2 regions of the Streptosporangium sp. NPDC050284 genome follow, and region 2 is predicted to be linked to the other one. Evidence: predicted binding sites of a transcription regulator. Region 2 holds the regulator's gene; the other holds the start of a gene.
The links. Region 2 encodes HrcA, which represses chaperone genes, less so after heat shock. Its sites were predicted from a motif close to TTGGCACTCTCNNNNNGAGAGTGCCAA; they were not measured.

Region 1: ACIBH4_RS29805 (DNA starvation/stationary phase protection protein) is a predicted target of HrcA. The motif match lies at 3,691-3,717, and genes of this name have one in related genera.

Annotation. Positions count from the first base shown of each region.
Region 1 is NZ_JBITIZ010000014.1:243,116-249,910, forward strand. Features, by position in the region: gene mmuM (homocysteine S-methyltransferase) at 1-424, opposite strand, end outside; gene ACIBH4_RS29795 (VIT domain-containing protein) at 578-2,953, opposite strand; gene ACIBH4_RS29800 (MerR family transcriptional regulator) at 2,950-3,681, opposite strand; gene ACIBH4_RS29805 (DNA starvation/stationary phase protection protein) at 3,804-4,271, shown strand; gene ACIBH4_RS29810 (hypothetical protein) at 4,564-5,865, opposite strand; gene ACIBH4_RS29815 (HPP family protein) at 6,136-6,795, opposite strand, start outside.
Region 2 is NZ_JBITIZ010000012.1:116,518-123,312, reverse strand. Features, by position in the region: gene ACIBH4_RS26860 (PhoH family protein) at 1-34, opposite strand, end outside; gene ACIBH4_RS26855 (histidine triad nucleotide-binding protein) at 127-477, opposite strand; gene ACIBH4_RS26850 (SigE family RNA polymerase sigma factor) at 762-1,241, shown strand; gene ACIBH4_RS26845 (hypothetical protein) at 1,238-1,939, shown strand; gene ACIBH4_RS26840 (16S rRNA (uracil(1498)-N(3))-methyltransferase) at 2,063-2,794, opposite strand; gene dnaJ (molecular chaperone DnaJ) at 2,972-4,114, opposite strand; gene hrcA (heat-inducible transcriptional repressor HrcA) at 4,129-5,142, opposite strand; gene ACIBH4_RS26825 (hypothetical protein) at 5,325-6,134, shown strand; gene ACIBH4_RS26820 (DUF3097 domain-containing protein) at 6,192-6,795, shown strand, end outside.

The sequences.
Region 1 (6,795 bases), on a different contig from region 2:
GGTCGGCCTCGCTGTCGGCCAGGATGTGCCAGCGGTCGCGGTGCCAGTCGGTGAGGCCGTCCTCGTCGAGGTCGTAGGCGCCGGTGTACTCGGCGCCGTTCGCCAGATAGGCGCCGTACGGGCCGACGCTCGCGGCCACGGTGCCCGAACCGTGGGCGTCCCTGGCCTGGGCGGCCAGGTGCACGGAGAGCAGGATGAGGTCCTCGGCCTCGGTGGCGCTCAGCCCTCGCTTCACGAACGCGGGGATGCTCGCCTGATAACTCGCCGTTATCGCCACCTCGGCGCCGGCGGTGAAGTAGTCGAGATGCGCCTGCCGGATCACGGAGGGGTTCTCCAGCAGGAGTTTCGCCGACCAGAGGTCGTCTCGCAGGTCCGCGCCCAGCTCCTCCAAATGGGTGGCCAGGCCGCCGTCCAGAATCACCATCCCGCTACTTTATGTGGCACGGCCGAGGTTGGAACCCCGATCTTCCCGCCCCCGGCCCACTCTGTCCCTTATCGGCCCCGCCGCCCCTCAGCTCGTCGCCACGGCCTCCCGTGGGTTCGGGCTCCGCTCCTCGGGGCGGCGGGACCGGGGAGGTCACCGCTTCCAGAACGGACGTCGCCCGGTGGAACCCGTCAGGGACTCCAGGACCTCCACGGCCCTGCGCCACAGGACGTCCACGTCCCCACCGGCCTGCAGCTCGCTCGCCAGGGCGGCGAGTTCGGCGTGGCCGCCGAGGTAGACGACGAGGGCCGCGAGGCGGCTGCCCAGGTCCTCCAGCAGGAGCAGTCGCTCGGCGGCGGGCAGGGAGGCCGCGGCGCGCAGCCGCTTCAGCTCCTCGGCGAGCTGCTCCTTCGGCGGGTCCTGAGGGCCGGCCTGGGACTTGCCGCGCTTCGGGGGAGCCCCCGCCGGCGCGGGGCGCAGCATCCTGGCGCGGTCGTCGAAGCCTCCGGCCGCCGCCTCGTGCGGCATGCCGCCGACGGCGGGGCTCGCCGCGAACCTCGGCATGGAGCCGGGGCGGGCCATCCCGGGCGGTCCCGTGGGCGCGGGGGGCGGCGGGGCCGCCGCGTTCTCGAAGGCCATCGAGGTCATCATCATCGGAGCGGCGGCGATCGGGTTCTCCCAGCCGCTGGGCGGCTCCACCGGCTGGATCACCCGGTGTCCGGGACCGCCCTCGGCGACCACCTGCGTGTCGACCGCGACGAAGGCGGTGAACCTGCAGAGCACCCCGTACCTGAGCGAGGTCTCGACGATCTCGGCCTCCAGCGACCGGTCACCGGCCGCGTAACGGTCCTCCAGGGCACGCAGCCGCGCCCGCGCCCAGATCGCCCGTACGGCCGGATTGTCCACCACGGAGGCGGTGACCCTCCGCTCCCACGGCGAGCCGTCGGCGCCCACGCCCCGTACGGTGATCGCCCCTTCCGCGGGGCCACGGTAGCGGCCGAGCACGGTGAGCGGGACGCCCGAATAGATCGAGCCGATGTGGCTGACCGTCTCGGTGATCAGGTCGAGCCCGTCGGCCTTGAGGGACAGGTCGGTGACCAGGGGGGCGCCGATCCGGCGGTGGATGTGCTCCATCGCCTCGTCCAGCCGGTCCTCGGACTCGACCAGCTCGCACCTACCCCCTCCCACCCCGGCCAGCCTGCCCAGGAAACCGGCGTTGACCGCCCTGTCGATGCCGACCGTGTGCACCCGCACCCCGGCCAGCGCGGCACCGGTCCGCGCCAGGATCTGGTCCTCGTTGCCGACCTGCCCGTCGGTGACGAGCACCAGCACCCGGTCCCTGGCGGAGTCGGCGAGCAACTCGGCGGCCCGCTCCAGCGGGGACAGCATCTCGGTGCCGCCGCGCGCCTCCAGCCTGGCCAGGTGCTCCACGGCGCGGTAGCGGTTGCGGTCGGACGCCTCGGACAGCCCTTCGCCGAGACCCTCCGGGTATTCCACGACGCTGTCGAAGGAGAGCACCGCGAACCGGTCACCCGAGGTGAGCGTGTCGACGATGCGCGCGGCCGCGCGCCGGGCCGCCACCATCTTCCAGCCGGTCATGCTGCCCGAGCGGTCGAGGACGAGCACCACGTCCTTGGGCTTGGCCTCTGCGGGCGCCGGTTCCGGGACGACGGTCAGCGTGAACGTGCCTTCATCGTTCTCCGGGCCGTTCTCCTCGTCGTTCTCCTCGGGGGCGAGCGCGAGGGAGGTGGAGGCGCCGGTGGCCAGGCGCAGGATGAAGTCGCGATCCAGCCGCTCACCCGGCTGGAGGCGGATCACACCGCCCTCCTGAAGGACCACGTGCAGGCTGGAGCGGACCTCGCGCAGTTCCAGTCCTGCGGGGTCGACGGAGACGGCGAGCGAGAGGCGGACCGGGTTGGGGAAGCCGGGCAGCAGCACCGGCGGGGTGATCCGGGAGGCGTCGGGGACCGCGTCGGTGTCCGGTGCCCACCCGTCGCCCGCCCGCTCGTCGTCCAGCGGGGTGCCGGGGATGTAGCGGGGGGCGACGACCAGCGGGAAGCGGAAGGTGGCCGCGCCGTCCTCGTACGGGAGCGGCTGGTTCAGCGTGAGGTGCACGGTGACCCGCTCGCCCGGCACGATGTTGCCGACCCTCATGGTGAAGACGTCCGGCCGGTCCTCCTCGGCGATCGCGGCTCTCTTGCCCTGGGAGATCGCCTGGTCGTAGTCGGCCCTGGCCTGGCCGCGCTCCTTGAGCACGCCTTCGATGACCCGGCCGTCGGCCTCCATCCTGAAGGCGGTCACGGCGGCCCGGTCGGGCAGCGGGAAGACGTACGTCGCCTCAAGCGCCACGTCGTGCGGGTTGCGGAAACCCTGGACCACCTCGACCCCGGCACTCAGGCCGGACACGGCGGCGGTCACGTCCACGCTCTCCAGCGGCAGGTTGCCGAGCTCGGTGGCGAGCGCCCCCAGCCCGGTGTCGGGGACGGGGTGGCACTCCTCCGGCGGCAGCGTTGTGATCGAGGTAATCATGAGTGAGTTCCTTCCGGAGGTGTGAGGCCGCGTTCGCGGAGGAGTGACAGGAGCCCTTCCGAGGCGGCGGCGATCTCGGCGAGGTCGTCGGGGGTGGGGGCGTTCGCACCCGTGTCGAGCAGGAGCGTCACGCCGTTCGCCAGCTTTACGCCGTGGACGGCCACGGCCTTCGGGGCGGGTGGCGAGGACGGCGCGGGCCGGGGCTCGGCAGCGACGGCAGCGGTGGGCGGTGGCGGCTGTGCGGTGTGTGCGGCGGCCGGTCGGGGCGGTGGTGCGGGCACCTCCGGTTTCACCGGTTTCACCGGCTCCGGTGACTTCGGTGGCGTCGGTGGCTCTGCGGGGGAGGGCGGTCCGGCCCAGAAGCGCGGGCGTGCCGGCTGGGGGGAGCCTGTGCTTGCCGGAGGGGGTGCGGGTTGCGGTGGGTGGTCGGGGAGGCGGGCGATCGACTCCAGGGTCTGGTCGGTGGCTCCGGCCAGCTCGGCCTGGATCTCGGCGATGGTGCGGCCGTCGGACTGGCGTCGCTTCACGGCGACGATCTGGAGCAGGTGGCGCCTGCCGTACATGGCGACGCGACCTCGGCGGGCCGCCGGGGGGTCGAGGAGGCCGATCGTCGAATACCAGCGGATGAGGCGTTCGTTGGGCATGTCCCTCACCCGCCCGTTGAGCTGGGCGGTGGGGGTCAGCGCCGCGGATGCCCGCTCAGCCAGTTCACCGATGGTCCATTCCATGCCTCGATAGTGACACTGTAATCATGACAGTGTCAACATTTCGGCCTGCGTAGGGGGCAGATAGGTGGGTACGGACATTTAGCAGCAAAGAGGAAACTAGGTTCGAAACAGGGGGAAACTCTATGTCTGCGATCACCAGTCCACTCAACGCGGAAGACAAGAAGGTCGTCGGCAACGTGCTCCAGGGCGCGCTCGTCGACCTGCTCGACCTGTCACTCCTGACCAAGCAGGCGCACTGGAACGTGATCGGCCACAACTTCCGGTCGCTGCACCTGCAGCTCGACAAGATCGTCTCGTCGGCGAGGAAGCACGCGGACACCGTCGCGGAGCGCGCCGTGGCCCTCGGGTGCAACCCCGACGGCCGGGCCTCCACGCTCGCGAAGACCAGCGAGGTGCCGCAACTGGAGACCGGCTACATCCACGACGGCAAGGTCGTGGCGGCGATGACGGACATCCTCGGGTCCATCGTCCGCCGGATGCGCGAGCGCATCGCGGCCACCGAGAAGCCCGACCTGGTCACCCAGGACATCCTCATCGAGATCACCCAGGATCTGGAGAAGCACCACTGGATGATCGAGGCCCAGCGCTAGATCGTCTCACCAAGGTGCCCCGGCCCGCCGGCCGGGGCGCCTTCGGTGTTCTCCGGAGTCCTTCTTTCGGCGGCGACGTCATCGGGACCGGCACCAGGCCCTTCCGCCGGGTCCAGACCCAGACGCCGCCTCGGTGTCAGGGGCATGGCGCTCCTCGCCTGCGGGTGGTGGGACCGGCTTCCGGGGAGATTGGAACCGGATTCGGAGGTAGGCCCAAGCCGGGTGACGAGGACACCGGAGAACGTGAAAGCCCGTAATCCGCGTAGGGGGGCTACGGGCGGGACGATGTCGATCAGATGCAGTTCACCGGATACGCGGCCTGCTTGGTCGGCTTGTTGTGGTTGAGCACCTCAAGTCGTACGGTGCTGTTTCCGCTGCTCTGCGTGGACTTGTTCCAGAAATCGCCGATCGTCTGGACGACGCCGGGCTTGAGCACCCGGCTCCTGACCGGCCCCGGCTGGCCGTCGGCCACCAGGCGGTACCTGACCTCGGTCTCCCGGTCCGTCGTGAACAGCCCATCCACACGCATGCTGAAGGAACGGTCACAGTCGCCCGCGTAGAGCGGCACGAGCACGTAGCGGAAGGTCACATTGGCGTTGTTAGGCCCATCGTCGCAGGTGAAGGTGTACGGGCGCTCGTCAGGCTGGGAGGGGCCGCCCTCGACCATGAGGCCGACCTTGTGCGGGCCGCCCCCTGCGGCACCGAGGGTCCAGGAGGCGGAGACGTCCTGGGAGCGGGCCTGGGCGGAGGCGGGGAAGTCCAGCACCTGCTTCTGCCAGGCGGCGCCGTCCACGAGCCACCAGTACGTGACCTGCTGCGCGGCTCCGGCGGGGAGCGTGACCCGCCCGGTGGCCCGGTACGCGACAGGCTCCACGCAGGTGCCCGCGTAGTCGCCCGGGGTGAGCTCCACGATCTGCCGTCCCGGCGTCACCGGAGGCTGCGTGGGCGTGGACGTCGGGGTGGAACTCGGAGTGGACGTCGGGGTGGGCGCCGGGCCGCTCTTGCAGGTCACCGCGTAGTCGGCGCGGCCGGAGTCGTGTCCGCCGAGGGTGAGGATGTGGACGGCCTTCCACCCGCGGGCGGAGCTGCCCACGCTCATCGGCAGCGTGACCTGGCGGAGGCGCGGCCCGCCGGCGGCGAAGTACAGCGACTCCGGCCGTCCCTCGCCGGTGATGCTGTCGATCCACCGGTAGTCGACGGTGGCCGGGGTGCGCGAGACCTGGATGGTCGCGGTGAACCGTACCGTCGCCGGGCAAACGTCGTTGTGGGCGGCCGGGCTGACGTCCACGTCCGCCGCGGACTCCATCGGTCGTCCGGGCTGGGCGGGCAGCGGGTGGGAGACGTCCCACACCTGTGCGGGACCGTCACAGGCGACGCTGAAGCGTGCCTTGCCCGACAGGCCCTTCTTGCCCAGGATCTCGACGGCCTGCCAGCCGGTGGTGTCGCGGTCGAAGGTCTGCCGGTCCCGCACGACCACCTTGCGCGAGCCGTTGACGCGGAAGCTCTTGACGACGCTCTTGCCGCCGTCGCCGCGTACCCACCTATAACGGATGATGCCCTTGCCCTTGGCCGCCACCACCGCGGAGAATCCCACCGTGGTCGGACACGCACCCGACCCTTGGCGGGACTCGCCTTCACCTGGGCCACAGCGGTCTTGGGCGCGAGGGCGGAGGATGTGGCGGCGTACGAGAGGGTGGTGGCCAGCAGCCCGCTGAGCACCACCGTGCTCAGCAACAACGCTGTCCTCTTCCCGGCACGGTGCCCCGTACCGGGAGCCGATGCCGGTGGCCGTGCCACTGCTGTCTGTCGCACACCGACGCAGTGAATGCGAGCCGGGCATGGCGAGCGGCGGAGCCGGTGGTTGTCACCACCAGTAGGTGGGGTAGCGCGGGGTCACCCCGCTGCGTCCGACGAGCATGCCGACGAGTACCAGGATGACGGTCGCGGCGACGAGTATCGGCAGGAATGGCACCAGGGGCTGCTGCTGGGCGACCACGAGCGTCGCGGTGGCGGCGGCGGGCGAGTGCGGCGTACGCGTCAGGGCCGTGACCCCGAGGGCCAAGCCGCCGGCGACGGCGGCGGCCCAGACGGAGGAGCCGGCGACGGCCAGGACGGCGAATCCGGTGAGCGCCGCCAGGAACTGGCCGCCGATCACGCTTCGCGGCTGCGACAGCGGCAGGGTCGGCGCGCCGAAGACCAGGGCGGCGCTGGCGACGAGCGGGGGCATCAGCCAGACCTGGTCCAGCACGGTGCCGAACGCGACCAGGGTGAGCAGGGCGATCGTGGCACCCGCAGTGAAGACGGCGATGGCTGCCGTCTTCGGCCGGGCGGGTGCGCGGCTCCTGAGGCCATGCCAGGCGTCCGTCGCGGTGGTCTCGTCGTTCCCGCTCGCCGGCGAGACGAATGCCGTCCTCTCGTCGTCCCCGCCGAAGGCGACCGGGGGCGCCACATAGGCGGTCCGCCAGGGTCGCGACGGCTCCACCCGGGTCTTCGGATCCGGTCTGGCCTCGATGGGCCCCTTCAG
Region 2 (6,795 bases):
GCGGCGTTCTGCTGGAATCGTTTGTCTCGGACATGAGCGGGCCTTACGGCCTGTTCGCCTCCAGATATAGGCGCGGAACTTCAACGCCATGCTATCCGCGATCGTCAAGATCACGCCTACCGGTTTTCAGCCGGGCGGCCACTGCAGGCCCCGCCCGCCGATCACGTGTCCGTGCACGTGGAAGACGGTCTGGCCGGCACCGGGCCCGGTGTTGAACACCAGCCGGTAGCCCGACTCGGCGACCCCCTCCAGCAGGGCGACCTCGTGCGCGGCCTTGATCACCTCGTCGGCCAGGCCGTGGTCGGCCGCGGCGAGGGCCGCCGCGTCCCTGTAATGGTCCTTGGGGATCACCAGCACGTGGGTCGGCGCCTGGGGATTGACATCGCGGAAGGCCAGCGCGCGATCGGTCTCATAGACGATCTCCGCGGGAATCTCCTTGGCCACGATCCTGCAGAACAGGCAGTCGGCTTCGCTCACCATGACAGGCACCATACCGCTGAGGACGTTGTGAATCGGTGATGGTTCCCGTCCGCAAACAAAGATCCGCCCGGATATGGTGGGTGTGCAAAACTTCAACCACGACAGCCCTTTGCGCACAGCAATATATGGCCGCCTGGCGAGGACACGACTGGGTCATGCCCCCTAATGAACCGGAAGAGCGTAAACCCTCTGGGAAGGCCAAGCGTCCCACTGATGTGACCACCGAGACCCTCGTGGCCGACAGGTCGCTCGGGGCGGTGCCCGTCGGATGGGATGCCGACATGGCCGTTACCGCGCTCTACAGCGCGCACTATCGGTCTCTTGTCCGTCTCGCCGTCTTGCTCGTCCGCGATATGGCAACCGCGGAGGAGGTCGTGCAGGACGCGTTCGTCGCCATCCATGGCGCCTGGCGCCGACTGCGCGACACCGACAAGGCACTGGCCTACCTGCGACAGTCGGTCGTCAACCGATCACGTTCGGTGCTTCGGCATCGGGCGGTCGTCGAGAAGTACGCGCCCAAGGGCATGCCCGACGCGCCGAGCGCCGAGAACGGCGCGATCGGCGAGTTCGAGCGTTCCGCCGTCATCGAAGCGCTGCGCGGGTTGCCCGCACGCCAGCGGGAGGCCCTGGTCCTGCGTTACTACGGAGACCTGTCCGAGGCGCAGATCGCCCACGCGATGGGCATCAGCAAAGGCGCGGTCAAGAGCCACACGGCTCGTGGCATGGCCGCCCTACGAACCTCACTGGAGCAACTGTCATGACCGACTCCCCGGATGAGTACGGCGAGCTGCTTCGCCGCGCGCTCAGCGCGGAGGCGAACTCGGTCGTTCCCTCCCCGGACGGGCTGGAGATAATCCGCGGCCGCATCGAGCGGCGGGGGCTCCGCGGGCTGATGTGGTGGCGTGCCGGAGCCTCCGTCGCCGGTGCGGTCCTCGTCGCGGCGACCGTCGTCATGGTGGTTCCCCAGTTCCGCGAACAGGTGATCCCCCAAGTGAGCACCGAAGGGGTCAAATACGCCGAGTCGACTCCTCCCGTCGACGGGTCCGCCACCTCTCGCCCCCCTGCGGCCTCCTCGCAGCCACCGTCCGCCCACGCCCCGCTTCCCACTCTCGGCAGGTCGGGCGACCCCGACGCCACCATGCTCCCGCCGACGCCCACACCGTCCAGGAGCGCGGCCTCCAGCACCCGGCCGTCCAGGACCGGCTCCGCGCCGACGCCCCGGCCGGCACCGACGCCGACGCCCACCTGCCCCACTCCCCCCGACAGCCCTGACGTCGAGCCCAGCGGAATCATCAGCAAGTGCGAGGAGATCGAGGCGACCCCGACGCCGTCGCGATCGAGGCCACCGGCCCCCTCGGAGAGCCCGTGCTCGCCCGACGAGTGCGCCCCCTCGGGCGACGTGTCGCCCCCCATGCCGACGGAGGCGAACACTTTGGCTCCGGCCCCCATCCAGAACTAGCGCGGTAACCGGTCACGGCGAGCCCTGACCGGTTCTTTGTCTCACGGCTCCCGAGACCTCACGGCGCGGATCCCCCGGGACCCGTGGCCGCCGTGGGGTCGACCGCGCGCCGGCAGGGGCGCCCTACCAGCGGCCACTGCGCGTCTGGAGCACCGCCGCCGCGACGACCCCGGCCGTCGAGGTGCGCAGCACCGTCGGCCCGAGCAGCGCAGGCACCGCCTTGGCCTCGCGGAACGCGGCGATCTCCTCCGCCGACACCCCGCCCTCGGGTCCGACCACCACGACGATGTCGCCCCCCGCGGGGAGAGGCAGGCCGGACAGCGGAGAGGCGGCCTCCTCGTGCAGCACGACGCCCAACGCCGCCGCCGAAAGCAGGCCGGCCACCTTCGCGGTGGACGCGAGCTCCGTCACCTCCGGCAGGTGAAAGCGGCGCGACTGCTTGCCCGCCTCGCGCGCCGTGGAGCGCCAGCGGGCCAGCGCCTTGGCCGCCCGCTCGCCCTTCCACTGGGTGACGCACCTCGCCGCGGCCCAGGGGACGATCACGTCGACCCCCGCCTCGGTCATCATCTCCACGGCCAGCTCGCCCCGGTCGCCCTTGGGCAGGCCCTGGACCACGACCAGGCGCGGCGACGGCACGGGCACCTCGTGGCGGCGCAGCACCTCGACCCGGAGCGAGTCTCTGCTCGCCTCGGTCACCACACACTCGGCGACGGAGCCCGCCCCGTCGGTCAGGTCGAGCCGCTCACCCGCCCGCAGCCGCCGTACGGCCGCCGCGTGGCGTCCTTCGGGACCGCCGAAGACGAACTCCGGCCTGGCCAGGTCGGCCGGGTCCGCCAGGAAGACCGGAACGGTCATGGGCCGTCTGGGCGGACCGCGCCGAGGTGTCCCCGACAACGTGACCGGGATGAGGCCTCGGGACGGACCCGACGCCCCGGCCGGGAGCCTGCCGCGAAGACACGACCGGGCAGGGTGCGGGCCGGACCGTGACGACGCGACCGGGAGCGGAGCGGAGCGGCGGCCGTTGAACCCTGGTCAGCGGCCATTGAAAGCGTCCCGCAGGCGGGAGAAGAAGCTCTGCTGCCCGGGGGCGAACTTACCGGGCGGGCGCTCCTCACCGCGGAGCCTGGCGAGCTCCTTCAGGAGCGCCTCCTGCTCCGCGTCGAGGCGGGCGGGGGTCTCCACGTTCACATGGATCAGCAGGTCGCCTCGGCCCGTCTCGTTCAGCCGTTGCACGCCCCGCCCGTAGAGGGGAATCGTCTGCCCGGACTGCGTGCCGGGACGGATGTCGAGCTCCTCGGCGCCGTCGAGCGTCTCCATGGTCAGGATGGTGCCGAGCGCGGCCGCGGTCATCGGGATCTGCACGGTGCAGTGCAGGTCGTCGCCGCGCCTCTCGAAGATCTCGTGGGGACGCTCGACGATCTCCAGGAACAGGTCTCCGGGCGGACCCCCGCCCGGGCCGATCTCGCCTTCGCCGGCGAGCTGGATGTGGGTGCCGTCCTCGACGCCGGCCGGGATGCGGACCTTGATGGTCCGCCGGGTGCGGACCCGGCCGTCACCCGAGCACTCCTGGCAGGGGTTGCGGATGATCGATCCGAAGCCGCCGCACTGGGGGCAGGGGCGGGAGGTCATGACCTGGCCGAGGAAGGACCGGGTGACCTGGGACACCTCTCCCCGGCCATGACACATGTCACAGGTGTCGGGGTGGGTGCCGGCCGCGGCCCCTGAGCCCGTGCAGACCTCACAGACCACGGCGGTGTCGACGACCAGCTCGCGGGTGGTGCCGAAGCCCGACTCGCGCAGGTCGAGCTCGACCCTGATGGTCGCGTTGCGCCCGCGGCGGGCACGGGAGCGGGGGCCTCGGCCACCGCCTCCACCGGCCGCGCCGAAGAAGGCGTCCATGATGTCGCTGAACGGGAAGCCGGCGCCGAAGCCTCCGGCGCCCGCACCGCCGCCCGCGGCGAACGGGTCGGCACCCATGTCGTACATCTGCCGCTTGCCGGAGTCGGACAGGACCTCGTAGGCCTGCGTGATCTCCTTGAAGCGCTCCTGAGTCTCAGGATCGGGGTTGACGTCGGGATGCAACTCGCGTGCCAGGCGGCGGTACGCCTTCTTGATCTCTTCCGCACTGGCGTCACGGCGCACCCCGAGGGTGCCGTAGTAGTCGCTCTTAGCCACTTTTCGTTGACCTCTTATGATGCAGCCAGAATCTGGCTGACGTAGCGTGCCACCGCGCGCACCGCGCCCATCGTGACCGGGTAGTCCATTCGCGTCGGGCCCAGCACACCGAGCCGGGCGAGTTGCTTGTCCCCGGAACCGTATCCAGCGGCGACGATGGATGTGCCCTGGAGTCCGGTGTAGGGGTTCTCCGAGCCGATCCGCACGGTCAGCGCGGAAAGGTCCGAGGTCTCACCGAGCAGTCGCATGAGCACGACCTGCTCTTCCAGGGCCTCCAGCACGTCGCGGAGCCCGACGGTGAAGTCGGCTCCCGCGAGGTTGGCGGCCCCGGCAAAAACGATCTTCTCATCATGCCTGTCCACCAGGGACTCAAGCAGTACGGACAGGATAGTGGCCGCGAGCGGCCGATCCTCCGCGGGCAACCGTTCCGGCAGATCGGCGACCCTGTCGGGAACGCTGGTGAGCCCGCATCCGTCGAGGGAGGCGTTGAGCATCGCGCGCAGGTGTGCCACGCGCTGCTCGTCGATGACGTCGGGCACCTCGATCACGCGCTGCTCGACCCTGCCGGTGTTGGTGATCAGCACGAACATCAGCCGGCGCTCGCTCAGCGGCACCAGCTCGACGTGCCTGACCGTCGAGTGGGTCAGCGTCGGATACTGCACCACGGCGACCTGCCGGGTGAGCTGGGCCAGCAGCCGCACCGTCCGCATGACGACGTCGTCGATGTCCACGGCGCCCGCGAGGAAACTCTCGATGGCCTTGCGTTCCGCGCTCGACAGGGGTTTCACCTGCGAGAGCCTGTCGACGAAGAGCCGGTAGCCCTTGTCGGTGGGCACCCGGCCGGCGCTGGTGTGGGGTTGGGCGATGTAGCCCTGCTCCTCCAGCATCGCCATGTCGTTACGGATCGTCGCCGGGGACACCCCCAGGTTGTGCCGGTCCGCGAGAGCCTTCGACCCCACCGGTTCGTTGGTGGACACGTAGTCCTCGACGATGGCGCGGAGCACGGCGAGCTTGCGGTCGTCGACCAACGTGGTCACCTCCCTGCCTGCGTTCAGAGGGAAACACGAGGCTTGGCACTCTGTGTTCCCGAGTGCCAAGTGTACGGCCCCCGCACGGAAGGCGCGATAAGCGAAAGCGGTGAATGATGACGGCAAGCCTTTGTCAAGTCAACTGCTATCGCGATCCAAGCAGTACCCACCACAATTTGCACATGTCCAACGATTTCGGTTCTTATCCGGGCGACGCCTCCCGCGGCCCCGGTCACGGCGGCCCTCAGCAGCCGTATGGCCAGCAGTACGGCCAGCAGCAGCCCGGCCAGCAGTACGGCCAGCAGCCGTCCGGCCAGCAGTACGGCCAGCAGTACGGCCAGCAGCCCCCCTCGTACGGTTACGCGCCTCCCGGTTACGGCGCCCCGCAGGGACCACCGCCCAGCGGAAAGATCAAGCCTGGTATCGGGTGGATCGTCGGAGTCTGGCTGCTCGCCCTGGTCAGCATCATCGTCGGCATCGGCGGCTTCGCCGGTGGCATCCTCGGCGCGGTCACCGACGCGGCCCCGACGCGGACGTTCGCCCCCGGCGAGACCGCGACGGTCGCGCTCGACCCGGCGGACAAGCCGGCGATCTACGTCGCCACCGGCGGGCCCACCAAGTTCGAGTGCACGCTCACCGGCGGTACGAGCACGCCTCGCCTGCAGAAGCCGGACGTCCAGCAGACCGTCGCGGGATCCGACGGCGTCACCTGGGAGATGGGCCTGCGGGTCGGCGTGGACCAGGCGGGCGACTACCAGGTCCAGTGCTCCGCCGACCCCGCCGACGGCACGACCTTCGGCGTGGGCAGGGAGTTGTCCGCCGACTCGCTGGTGGGCGGGGTGGCCGCCCTGTTCTTGATCCCCGGCATCGGGATCCTGCTCGCCATCGTCGTGACGATCGTCGTGCTGGTGAAGCGGAGCGGTGCCCGCAAGCGCCAGGCCGCCGCATCGTCGATGGGACAGTGGGGACAGCCGGGACCCTACGGCAGGTGACCCCGGTGTTTGCTAGCGTCCCACCTGATCCCCGGCGAGAGAGGGTGGCGGTCGGTGATGTACGAGCGTGACGTTCTGGCGGGAGACTGGCGGCGCCCGCGCAGGGGGACGATCCCCCAGGTGCCCGCGGAGCCCGACCTGGTCGTCGAGGACGCCGACGGCGGCTTCTGCGGCGCCGTGGTGGCCTGCGACAAAGAGTCCGTCACCCTGGAGGACCGCTTCGGGCGGCGGCGGGTCTTCCCGCTGGAGCCGGCGGCCTTCCTTCTGGAGGGCAAGGTCGTGACGCTCGTACGGCCCGCCGCCGCGCCGCGCGGCCCGAGGCGGAGCGCGTCGGGTTCCATCGCGGTCGAGGGCCTGCGGGCCCAGGTCGCGAAGGAGAGCCGGATCTACGTGGAGGGCGTGCACGACGCCGCGCTCGTGGAAAAGGTCTGGGGGCACGACCTGCGGGTCGAGGGCGTGGTCGTGGAGTATCTGGAGGGGGTCGACCACCTGCCCTCGATCGTCGAGGAGTTCGGCCCGGGGCCGGGGCGACGGCTGGGTGTGCTCGTCGACCACCTCGTCCCCGGTTCCAAGGAGAGCCGGATCGCCGCGCGGATCTCCTCACCGCACGTACTGATCGTCGGGCACCCGTTCGTGGATGTCTGGCAGGCGGTCAGACCGC